3 regions of the Spiroplasma melliferum KC3 genome follow, and region 2 is predicted to be linked to each of the others. Evidence: riboswitches for the same ligand, from Rfam matches in the RefSeq annotation. Region 2 holds a riboswitch; each other region holds the start of a gene.
What was found. A riboswitch is a leader RNA that binds a small molecule or an ion and turns the genes downstream of it on or off. The one in region 2 is predicted to bind cobalamin.
Positions count from the first base shown of each region.

Region 1 (4,299 bases), on a different contig from region 2:
GCCAAAATCCATATTTTTTTTGTAATTTCATTATTGTTTCCTTTCTTGTTGTGCTAAAAATGTTTTAATTGCCGCTAAATAACTTTTATGACCTTTTGAAATTGCTTCAACATGTCCTAAATTTAATAACGAGACCAACTGACTTTGCCCCAATGGTTCTGATGTAATTTTTTGAAGATAAAATTCTTTGCTCATAAAGTAAGGAACAAAATCATCATTAGTACCATGAAAAATTAACATTGGTAAATTTTTTAATCGTTTTGGATGTTTTAATAAATTATAATGGCGAAGATTAAAACCAAGTTCTTGCTTAAATTTCTTTCTTAAACCAAAACTAATTAATCATCAACACCGTTGATAACGATATTCCATCACATACCGAAATTGAACTAATAAGTTACTAAACCCACAATCACTAATCGCTCATTTAACTAAAGGATTTTGGTATCCTTGATCTAGTAAATATTTGGTTAAACAAGCTGCACCCATACTATTTCCAATTAACCCAATTGCATTGACTGTAAAATTATTTATTAATCATGCAATAACAGCACTTAAATTTTGCACGTTTAAATAACCAATACCACTATATTTTCCAGCACTTAAACCATGTGCAATACTATCAAAAGTTAAAACATTATAACCTTGTTGATAAAAATAATAAACTTGTCGTAAAGCTAAATACTTGTTTTCTGTTCACCCATGTAAACCAATTACTCACTTTTGAGAATGTGGATATTGCAAATAAAGGGCACTAATGGATTCTTGTTGCTGGTTTAAAATCGTTATTGTTTGCATTTGTGTTTCTTCTATTGTATTAAAACAAAAATTTAATTGCTTTAATTCTTTTGCAATAAGATCTTGATGATATGCCTCAAAACTATTAAAATCAAAATTTTTTGAATTCATTGTCATCATACCAGTTCGTTGATAAGTTTGAGTAAAATTAAAAAAATCCCGCACATATTTTTTTGAGCAAAAAATAATAATTGGAAATAATAAAACGGTTAATAATGTTCGTCATCAATTAAAACAAAATTGCCGATAACCATCAATAATAATTTTTTTACTTGGTTTTTTTGTAACTACCTTCATTTTTTCCTTTCATTAATGAAACAAGATAATTTATTTAATATATGCTTTTTAATTAAAATTTGTTATTGTATTAATAATCTTAATATTTGAGGCATTACGATAAGAACATTTGTTCAATTACATTAGCAATTCCATCATGGTCATTATCATCAGTCACTAAATCAGCAATTGTTTTAACATCAGCAGGAGCATTTCCCATTGCGACACCAAGGCCTGCTCATTGTAACATTGCAACTAGTAATTTCTAATGATGAACGATCCCCGCGGATTTCTTGGGAAATTTCAATCTTTCCTTGTCATTTTGTTACAAACCGATTAACATCGGGGGTATAACTGCTAATATAAATCTTATTAACATTAATATTAAAATCAGTAGAATATAAACATGCCGTTACTTCATCTTTAACTGTAGAGAAACTTGCTAAATAACCTTTTGTTATTTTATCTTCAAATCCTTTACAATGTAAAAGCATTTTATTAAACGAAGAATGATCAGCATCAAACATAATTAATGTTTCTAAATCAAGTTCAATAACATCTAAATAAATATCTCGTAATAATTGGTGATTTAAAAAATCACAAAACAAAATTTCTTTCGTGACATTATTTGTTACAACAGACCCATTTAAACTAACAATAAAATCATTGCTATCAGTTAAACCTAACTTTGCGGCAATATCCTTACATTGATATAATGGGCGACCAGTTGCAATTACTAATTTAATATCTTTGCTAGCTAATCCTTTTAAAACTTGCAAAGTACGCGGGGACATTTCTCCGTTGGAATTTAAAGCTGTTCCATCTAAATCAACAGCAATTAACTTAATATCTGACATAATCTTTTCTCTCCTATATAACATAATTCTAATATATTTTATAAAAGTTCCAACATTTATTTTTAAAATTGATAAAGATTAAAAAAATAAATACCTTAAAAAATAAATTTTTATAATATTTTAGTTTATAATTACTAGGTAAAGCATCCTGCTTTCATTTGAATTAATGGTAAACATTAAAAATGTTTTGAAAAGGGAATTGAGTGTAAATCTTGAGCTGTCCCAGCAACTGTAATGATGATGAACATTGTATTTACTCACTGAAAAAATTTTTTTGGGAAGAGACAATTAGTAAAACGATTCTAAGCCAGTAGACCTGCCGTTAACTCCTGACGAAATAAATATCCCTGGGATTGTGATATTTGTGAGTAAATAATTTATTATTCTTAAATAATAGTTTACCCTCATAAATAAAATAATTTTTCCGCTAGAATGGGTTTTTATTGCAGTTATTTTTGAAAGGAATTATCGCAATGAAAAATTTCTCATGAAAAAAATATTTATATTATCTTTTGCCAGCTTTAATTCTATTAACAGCAATTGTTTTAAATATCTATTATATTCCTAAGTATTATGAGGTACAACGCCAAAATCGTTATGAAGGAACTTATACTGTAACAATTCTTGGTCAAGATGAAAACTATAATGTTTTTTTTACTAAAGGGTTAAATGTTAAACATGCTAATAATCTCGGTGCTGTTTTAAGTAAATACCCGGATGATTTTGGTTTAAATAACAGTACTTGAGGAAATTTCCTTAGCCGTGTTGGAAATATCACCTTATCCAATCCAAAAGAAGCATATTTTAGTATTCAAAGTGGTGACAATAATCAAAAAAATGCTGCTCATATTCATCCTGAGTGTCGTGAATATGAAAATAATGCATGTTCATCGGGGATTGATTATCTTAAATTAATGCCTAATGTTGACAATGTTTTTCGTTTTGTCATTACTAAAATTAATCAATAAGAATTAATTAAGAATAAAATTTTTCTAATGAAAAAAATAAGAAAAGAAGATATCTGACCCGCAACTTTAAAAATAACCCTAAAAATGACCGTTATTGCTCTTTTTAGCAGTTTAGCATTAGCACTTAAAATTGCTTTTGCATTCTTACCAAACTTTGAATTTGTCACCTTTATTTTAATGTTTAGTATTGTTTTTTTTACAATTACAGTAGGTTTTGGCATTATTAATGTTTATTGTACTTTAAACATGGTGTACTTTGGCATTGCCGATTGAAGCATTATGTATTTTATTATTTTTAACTTATATGGAGTTATTATGTTACTCTGTAAGCAAATAATATACTGATGATGATGAATGATGATTATTATCTGTGCCCTAATGGGCTATATCTTTGGTTCGCTATATGCTATTCAAACTGCTATTTTATATGGCCCTAATGTTGGTTTAACATATTGAATTAAAGGTTTAGTTTTTGATGCTATTCACGGCACAGGAAATGCTGTTATTTGTGCAGTTTTATATCCAATTATTTATAAATTAATGCAAGTGTTATATCCAAATTGACCATATTTATTTAATAATAAATTTATTAAATATTTACAAAAAATTATTAACAAGAAAAATGAGTTACTAACATTAAGTAATGAGCAAAATGAAAATGAAAAAATACCAGGTAAATAACTGGTATTTTTTCATATCAGATAGTTTCTATGTAAAATTTTAAATTAGGATACTTTATTTTACCTATTTAAAAATATATTTAAATAAATGCGCAAGCCAAGAATAAGAAGTTTATTAATTAATAAAAAATCACGATAAATTACCGTGATTTTTTAAATGAATACAAATTCTATAACCCACATTTTAATTGTACATTACAATTATTACATGTAACACAGCCACCAGCATCAACCATTGTTCCCTCTTTGCAAATTGGACAAACATCTCCAACTTCAGCACCAATGTTTCGATCTTGATTAATTCCACGGAATTGCCCAATTGCTTTCGCATTTTCTGTTACATTTTTATTTGGGCGATTATCAACTTCAATTCCCAATGTATCTAAATTTAATTGTTCTAATGCAGGATGATTTTCATCAGTTGTTAGCGATAACACTTGTGAATCACGTGAACCATCAACATAAACAGTTCCACCTTTAGCCCCACCTTTATACAATCGTGTATAAATTTTTTCAACATCTTTGACTGAATAACCACGTGGAGCATTAACAGTTTTTGAAATTGATGAATCAACTCAACGTTGAATAACACATTGTGTATCAGCATGATCTTCTGGGGCTAAATCCATTGCCGCAACAAAAATATCTGGTAATGTTTCTGGCGTATAAGCAGGATTATATTTTAATCATTCATCAACAATCTTAGCATTAACTTCAATA
Region 1 is NZ_AGBZ02000001.1:87,731-92,029, forward strand. It holds gene SPM_RS00410 (APC family permease) at 1-31, opposite strand, end outside; gene SPM_RS00415 (alpha/beta hydrolase) at 31-1,095, opposite strand; partial or broken gene SPM_RS06350 (HAD hydrolase family protein) at 1,190-1,327, opposite strand; gene SPM_RS00420 (HAD family hydrolase) at 1,269-1,931, opposite strand; cobalamin riboswitch at 2,082-2,269, shown strand; gene SPM_RS00425 (hypothetical protein) at 2,405-2,899, shown strand; gene SPM_RS00430 (hypothetical protein) at 2,927-3,580, shown strand; gene SPM_RS00435 (vitamin B12-dependent ribonucleotide reductase) at 3,750-4,299, opposite strand, start outside.
Region 1: it holds a riboswitch for cobalamin, as region 2 does, so the genes downstream of both, SPM_RS00425 (hypothetical protein) here and deoD (purine-nucleoside phosphorylase) in region 2, are expected to answer to the same signal.

Region 2 (4,299 bases):
GATTCAATATGTTATTACTGATAATCCAGAAGAAATGAAAGTTGTTTTAAATGGAATGGTTCAAAAAATTTCCAGAGTAATTGTTAATTTTTTCAATACAGAAGGAGTTTTTCAAATTGATAAAGCGCCAGAATTTGCTAAAATTTATCAAAATTTTGATGTAAACTATACGGCTGGTTTTGCTAATTTAGATAAAATTATTTTAGAAAAGTTACAGCGTAAAATTGAAAGTGATAGCGAATTACAAAAATTTGTAAAGAATATTAAATATAATTCTTCAATAACCTTGTTGAGTTTACTAACAAGTGCAATTAATAATACTACTAATGGTGTTGATGTTGTTCGAGAAAATACAGCCTCATATGTTTGAACTGGAAAAGGATATCAACCTGATAAAATTACTCCAGAAAATTTTGTTAAGTTTTATCGTGCATTAGTTAATGTTTTTAATACTGGAGGGCAAAACTTACGATTAGCTGATTTTCATGTCAATTTAGCTAAAATTCAAGTAGCTGGTTTCCCACTATCTGGAGCAGTAATGAATGATGGTCAAGCCTTAAAAGTTCAAGTTGAAATTACAGAAGAAGGTTTAACAAATAAGTTAATGGAGTTTGGACGATTAGTAGTCGCTTTTTATAATCATTTTAAATTAGAATCAAATGAACATTCCGGCGTATTCCATCTTAGCGAAGAAGCTTTTACTGAAATTTTAAATTTAAAAAACCGCAAATATAAAGATGTTTTAAAAATTTTAATTGATGATTTTAAAGAAGCATATAAAGGAAAGAATTTACCAGGACTTGACATTTTTACCACTGGTAATTGAGAAAAACGTGTTCATGAAGTGAGTTTAAATAAAACTAAAGATACTTTTTCACTCCGTCGTCGGGCAGTTTGAAACTTTGATTTATTATTTGGAACAAATAATGCGGTTTATTATACTGGGTGAACATCAACATTATTTACTTTAGAATTTACTAAAAAATAAGTTTGATTTAAAAAAGCAAGAAAATCTTGCTTTTTTAAATTAACGATAAAAATTGCTAGCATTAACGCTAGCGAATATGTAAATAATAAATCTGGTCCGTTCATTTTAATGATAATTAGGATTAGTATGAGAATAATATGGGAGTTTGCTAATTATATTATAATTAATACATTATTCATTAAATCATTTACCATTGTGACTATATTTCTGATTACTACTAGCAAGGAATATAACAAAATTTAAAACTAAACCTAATTTATTTAATAACATTGCAAATGAATAACTGCTATTAACTAAAAAACTATTTATTATCAATTGCTTATTATTTGTTTTATTATATTATCGATTATTTTTATGGTGGGCTAGATTGTCGACTATTTTTTGATTCTAATTGAGATTGAAAGGAGTAAAAATACTTAATAAGTAAGGTCCATAAATATTATTTACAATTTTCATTATATGCTCCTAGATTTTTCTGACAATAGTTTTATTTTTAATTGTAAAAATATCAACTTTTTTCCTAATTTCTTTTTAGTTGGTAAATAATTTGTTAATTTTAACTTGCATTTTAAAAGTAAACTTTATATTATTATTTTAACAACTTTAAAAAGCAATTTTGGATGTTACGGGAATTAGGTGTGAATCCTAGGCTGTCCCAGCAACTGTAAAGTGGATGAAAGCTAACATAATTCCATTGAGAAAATATTTCTTGAGAAGGAATAGCGAGTAAAGTGAAACTAAGCCAGTAGACCGATCTAAAAAACATTGGTAAGATATCAATGCTGAACTTATAGTTATTATCTCTGGGGTTGGATGATTAATTATTTATTAGTGAAAACTATTAAATAATAATTTGAAAGACGTCAAAAAGCGTTTTTTAGTTGTTAATTTAAAGCAGTAAACCTATCAAAAGGTATTATTTAAAAGATAATAAATAATAAAAATTAATTAATAATTAAGTTTAATAGCATTTGATTTAAAATGGTTTTATTTTTGTTGTTGTCTTAAACTATTAATTAAAATAATCGTAGAAATTAAACATCATTTATGTGGATATGCAACAATATTCTTTTTCGTGTTGTTTAAATATCCTTACTTTTTAAATAAAAATAGGATTGATAGGTATTTATTGGTAATTAAATTAAGCGGAAAAGAGAGGAACAAAAAATGACACCACATATTAATGCCAAAAAAGAAGAAATTGCAAAAGTCGTTTTAATGCCGGGAGACCCATTACGAGCAAAAACCGTTGCGGAAAAATATTTAACAAATTTAAAATTAGTAAATGAAGTTCGAAATATGTTAATGTATACTGGCAAGTATAAAAACATTGAGGTAACAATTGCTGGAAGCGGAATGGGTTGTCCAAGCATTGGAATTTATTCATACGAATTATTTAAGTTTTACGATGTTGATTACATTATTCGAATTGGTTCAGCTGGAAGTTATAATCCGAATATTAAAGTTTATGATATCTTTAATGTTCGTGAAGCATTTGGTGAAAGTAATTATGCAAAAATTGCAGCTAATATTGATAGTAATTTAATTGCTGCAAGTGAAAAATTATTTAATGAAATTGAAGCTGTAGCACAAGCAAAAGGAATTAAAACACACACGGGAATTGCGCATGCAGCAGATGTTTTTTACCGTTATGATGATTCATTAGACTTTATTCATACGCATAACTTAGATGTTGTTGAAATGGAATCATATGCTTTGTTTACTAATGCAATTGTTACGCAAAAACATGCAGCGACATTATTAACAGTTTCTGACCATCTTGTGACGAAAGAAGTTACTACAGCTTTAGAACGGCAAAATAATTTTATGACAATGGTTGAATTAGCATTAGACACTGCTGTTCAATTAATGGGTTAAAAACGAAAGGAGCAATAAAATGAAAATTGCAGTCTTTGGAACCGTTGGGGCAGGGAAAACAAAAGTTAGTGAAGAATTATGCAAACAATTAAACTATAATTTATTTAAAGAACCATTAGAAGAAAATCCATATTTTAAGGATTTTTATCAGGACATGGAAGGATTTGCTTTTAAAATGCAAATTTATATGTTAACAACAAGAATTGAGCAATTTTTTAACATTGATAATTTAGATGATACTGTTTTTGACCGCACAATTTTAGAAGACCCTGTTTTTGTGCGAGTTTCTCATTTATTAAAAATTATGAATGAAATTGATTTTAAAGTCTACAATCGTTTTTTTCAAAATGTTATTGTTCCAATTTTGAAACAAAAATTAGGATTTGATGTCATTATTTATTTAAAAGTTTCAACTGAAAAGGCTGTTGAACGAATTAAACAGCGTGGGCGTCAATTAGAATTAGAAAACCCATATTATTACTGGGAAAAATTGAATGAACAATATGAAATTTTATATCATGAATTAAAAAATGATTATAAATTTATTGTTATTGATGCTGACAATGATGATTTTTCAGAAAAAATAAGCATTATTATGCAACATTTATTACCTCTTGATAATAAGGTTCCTTGTTTAATTTAAAAATAATTATTATTAATATTTTAATTTAATAAGGAGGAAATTAAAATGAAAAGCACAAATAATAATATTGAAACAAAAAGTTTAAGTAATTTAAGAATTTTAGGGTTAGATCCTATTATTTATAATAAAACTGGTCACCCAGGGATTGTATTAAGTGCAGCACCACTAATGCAAGCAATTTATTTAGATAATTTAATTGCTAATCCGGCAGTACCCGATTGAATCAATCGTGATCGTTTTGTATTATCCCCAGGACATGCTTCAACTTTACAATATGCGATTTTACATTTAGCTGGTTATAATTTGACAATTGATGATTTAAAAAATTATCGTCATATTAATTCAAAAACTCCAGCTCATCCAGAATATGGCGTTACTCCTGGAGTCGATAATTCTTCTGGCCCCCTAGGGCAAGGAGTTGGCTATGGGGTTGGGATGGCATTAGCTGAACAACATCTAGCGGCTAAATTTAATAAACCAGATTATAAAATCATTGACCATTATACTTATGTTTTATGTAGTGACGGTGATTTACAAGAAGGAGGAGCAATTGAGGCAATTCAATTAGCTGGGGTGTGAAAATTAAATAAATTAATTATGTTATATGATTCAAATGATTGTCAATTAGATACAAAATGTGATGCTGTTTTAAAGATTGATTATCAACGTTTTTTTGAAGCACAAAATTGAAATTATATTCGAATTGAAAACGCAGATGAGGACTTGCCAGCAATTCAAAAAGCAATTGAACAAGCTCAAAAATCTGATAAACCAACATTAATTGAATGTA
Region 2 is NZ_AGBZ02000004.1:303,866-308,164, forward strand. It holds gene SPM_RS05780 (hypothetical protein) at 1-988, shown strand, start outside; cobalamin riboswitch at 1,590-1,761, shown strand; gene deoD (purine-nucleoside phosphorylase) at 2,156-2,866, shown strand; gene SPM_RS05790 (deoxynucleoside kinase) at 2,886-3,509, shown strand; gene tkt (transketolase) at 3,555-4,299, shown strand, end outside.

Region 3 (4,299 bases), on a different contig from region 2:
ATCCAAGTGTTATTTTAAAAGGAAATAATAGTAAAGGGCAATGTATTTCAATTGCGGTAGCAAAAGAAAATGTTATTCAAGATGCTGGTTCAAAAATGATTCATTTGGGAAAAAATACTTCTTCTAAAATTATTTCTAAATCAATGACTTTTAACGGAGGGACAGCAAACTATCGTGGATTAGTTCATATTGGACCAAAGGCACAGTATTCAAAAGCCAGGGTTGAATGTGATACTCTAATTTTAGATGGAAAATCACATTCTGATACAATTCCCCAGAATAAAGTTTATAATAATGAATCACAAATTGAACATGAAGCAACAGTAAGTAAAGTTTCTGAAGAACAATTGTTTTATTTACAAAGTCGTGGCTTATCAGAACAAGAAGCTTTGGAAATGATTATTATGGGATTTTTAGAACCATTTACAAGAGAATTACCAATGGAATATGCAGTTGAATTAAATCAGTTAATTAAAATGGATATGGAAGGTAGTGTTGGTTAGTGATAACTCGTGGTAAACAAGAAATTCGACAAGAAAAATTACTTGCAAGAAGTAAGATTTCATCTGAATTACGAGAGCAAAAAGAAACTAAGATTTTTGATACTTTTTTTCAACATCCAGGTGTGCAAAATAGTAAAACGATTGCTCTTTATTATTCAATTAAAAAGGAAGTTAATACTCTTCTTATTATTAAGCGATTATTCGCCTTAAAAGTTAATGTTTTATTGCCACGAATGGATGGGAATAATTTAAAATTTTATCATATTACCAATTTAACAACTGATTTAGAATTTAATTTACGCTTTAACCTTTATGAACCATTAAATTCATTGCCAATAATTAATGCAGAAAAAATTGATGTTCTTGTTGTTCCAATTGTTGCTTTTGATCAAAATAATTTTCGGTTAGGATATGGGAAAGGTTATTATGATCGGTTTTTAAAAAATTATCATCATCTTGTTATTGGGTTAGCATTTATTGAACAATTAGTGCCGACCCCATTACCGGTTGAAGAACACGATGTTAAAATAGAAATTATTATTAGTGCTTAAAAATTAAGGAGCAAGGATGAACTTACCATTATTACGTGTTGTTAGCAAATATTGATTTACATCATGACATACTTATTTAGTAACATTATTTTTACCAATTATTTTATATTTTATTAGCATTCGTGTTACTAATATGTTTAATAGTAATGCTAGTTATTTATCATTGCCAGGGTCAATTTTATTAGTGGGGGTTCTTAACGGTATTCTTGACTTAGCAATTGCTTTTTATGAATTTCGAAAAACTACTTTTGCACGGCAATTGCATTTGTTAAAAGCTTCAATTTATCAATTAATTTTAGTTTTAATTATAATTAGTTTAATTACTAATTTAATTGGTTCAATTTGATTATTTTTAATTGCTTTTTTTAGTTATGGTGAAGGAATTCATATTGAATGAATTAATTGACTTGCTTTATTTTGAGCAATTATATTAGCCTCATTTTTATCATCTTTAATTGGTATTTTAATTGTGCTTTGTCCAAATGACTTGAAGATTATTTTAGTAATAGCAATTTTATTTTTTTTACTATTTGCTTTTTTATCTGGATTATTTTTTCCAATTGGTGTTGTTCGTAGTGACAAATTTTTAAATATTATTAGTTATTTGTTACCCCTAAGTTATCCATCGTCAATTATAGGAAGCGCTTGTTTTTGAAATGTTCCAGCATGAATTTTAGACTCTAATTTATATCCTAATCTAACATATTTTACTGATTTACATAATATTTGAGTTCCTTCGCTAGTTAGTTTAAGTTGAAGTTTTGTTTTTTTTATTTTAATTTTTGTTATTAATTATTATAAAGATAACTAAAAAATGTGGTATGATAATTTTAGACAATTTAATAAATAGTTATTTAGAGTTAGGGAATTGAGTGTAAATCTTGAGCTGTCCCAGCAACTGTGATATTGACGAAAGCCACATTAGCCACTGAAAGGAAAACTTTTGGGAAGGCGGTTAGTAGGATGAAATTAAGCCAGTAGACCTTTCTAAATTTAATTAGTCTTATTATATAACTCCTGGGTGTGAGTCATGTAATTATTTTGTAAATAAATAATTTAGTGATTGTTATATAAAAAGCATGTTGGGGAATGCTTTTTAATTTACTGGAACTAGAATTAAATTGTCCATTGTTAATTTGCTAGAAAAAAATAAGAAAATGAAAAAAATATTATTACTATTCCTAAGTTCTACATTTATTTTTTCACCAACATTAACAACAATTTCTTGTAAAAATGTTGATGAATCGCTTTCCTATTGTGATCCAGATTGAATCTATCAAATGAAAACGGAGGAAAATGAAGAATTTGTGGTTGGCTATAATAATTATTATTTGTCAACTGCATCAAGTACCTTCCAACAAAAAGATTGATTAGATCTTAATCAAGAAGCACATATTTATCTTTATTTTAAAAATGTTGTAAGTCTTGATGAAGTAATACAAAAATTACAGTTTGGTGATACTGCTCATATGCAAGATGTAACTCATCTGTATGAGCCAATAACATTTACAAAAACTGATGATGGTAATGTTTATATTTCTAATTCCTTTTTGACGCAAAATACCCCCGTTAATGGTTATACAATAATGGCACAAGATAAGTGAGAAGACCTTAAAAATAGTAAGAATATGAAGCAACTAAATGACCGATTTCAAAAAGAATTTAAACAATGAGGAACAATTCGTGATTCTCATCCAGTTCAAGAAGTGGATGGAAAACAATTTGTTTGATGAAATTCTAACCGTTGGGATGTTTTATTGCAGACGGAAATCCAAAAGGCAATATATGGAGTTTGAAGTAGCGCTGAAAATAAAATTCAAGTGGGAATGAATATTCCATTAAGCCTTGTTAGTAAAGGTTCAATTAGAGTGTCAAAAACTAAGGCTCAAAATGTATTTCGAATAGATCTAAATTATCAAGAAGATTGAATAAATAATAGTTTTAATAAAATAAAATACCGATTACCCCACTGAGGTTTTTATTTTAAAATCATTGGTGAAAATAAGGCCCAATATATTTCACCACAACTAATTCCTGCAATTAATAATACTTTTCGTGTGACTGATGTTTTGACATATTTAACATCGCGAAATTGAAATTCTTTTAATGATAAAGGTTATAAAAATGCCAAAATAATTTCATAATTTTATTGTATAATTATTGTTGTAATTATCTTGGAAGGAGATGAAATTATTAAGACATTAACATGACCAAAAATTTTAATGTTTATTGGCGCAGCTTGAATTATTATTATTGGCATTTTATTCGCTGCTGGCGTTCCAACAAAAACTTCAATTTACGGATGAGACACAAGTTGACCAGTTCTTTTGATTTTAGGAATTTTGTATATTTTGGTTCCGCTATCAGTTAAACCAGGCTTTTGATCATTATTATGAGCACTTGCCATTGCTAGTTTAGCAGTAATTTTCTTAGTTGGATTTTTTGTAAAAGCAGATTATCAATCACCCTGAACCTATTTAGGGGCCATTCCTAATCTTTTTATTGGAGTTGGAGCATTAGGATGGATTTTTGTTCACGAGTAAAAATTTAATGCTATTAAGAAATGATATTAAAATTATTTTAATATCATTTTTTATTTAAGATGTAAATTGTGGAAGCAAATCAAATAATACTTTAGTCTCAATAATTAATTTATTAAATAGTGGATTTTGTAGTAATAAATTAAAAAGAACAAAATCGTCTTTTTATTTTTCTTGTTCAAGTTCTTGATTTTGTTCTGTTTGATTAAATTCTGTATAAATTTTTTGAATATCTTTTATTCTTTGTGGTTTTGCAATTGGATTAATTTTTGCTGCAGGATTATTAATGCTGTTTGTTGACATGCGTGGTTGGATTGGAACAAGTCTACCATTTTTATCAATCATTTTTTGTAATTCTGCTTGTCCTGTTTGTGGTGAAGAAATTTGGTGTTTTTTCCCTTCTCTTGAAGCGTCTGTAGCAATTGAACTTCACTCATTTACTACATTTTCATTAATTCCCATTTGTTTTCAATTTTTTGTTACATTTTTACAAGTAGAAGCTGCTATTTTTTCAGATTCTTTTTTATTAAAACCAAGTGTTGTAAAAAAAGAATTAAGACTTTTTTTAAATGATTTATATATTTTTTTCAGCTGATTTTTCATTTCTGATGTAAATTCCATATTAAAATTTCCTTATTATTTTAATTATTAATTAAGCCATTTATTTTAAAAATATAATATTTTTAAAATCATTTACAATATTTA
Region 3 is NZ_AGBZ02000001.1:369,450-373,748, reverse strand. It holds gene sufB (Fe-S cluster assembly protein SufB) at 1-503, shown strand, start outside; gene SPM_RS01925 (5-formyltetrahydrofolate cyclo-ligase) at 503-1,054, shown strand; gene SPM_RS01920 (ABC transporter permease) at 1,071-1,865, shown strand; cobalamin riboswitch at 1,870-2,059, shown strand; gene SPM_RS01915 (hypothetical protein) at 2,212-3,198, shown strand; gene SPM_RS01910 (hypothetical protein) at 3,229-3,597, shown strand; gene SPM_RS01905 (hypothetical protein) at 3,760-4,215, opposite strand.
Region 3: it holds a riboswitch for cobalamin, as region 2 does, so the genes downstream of both, SPM_RS01915 (hypothetical protein) here and deoD (purine-nucleoside phosphorylase) in region 2, are expected to answer to the same signal.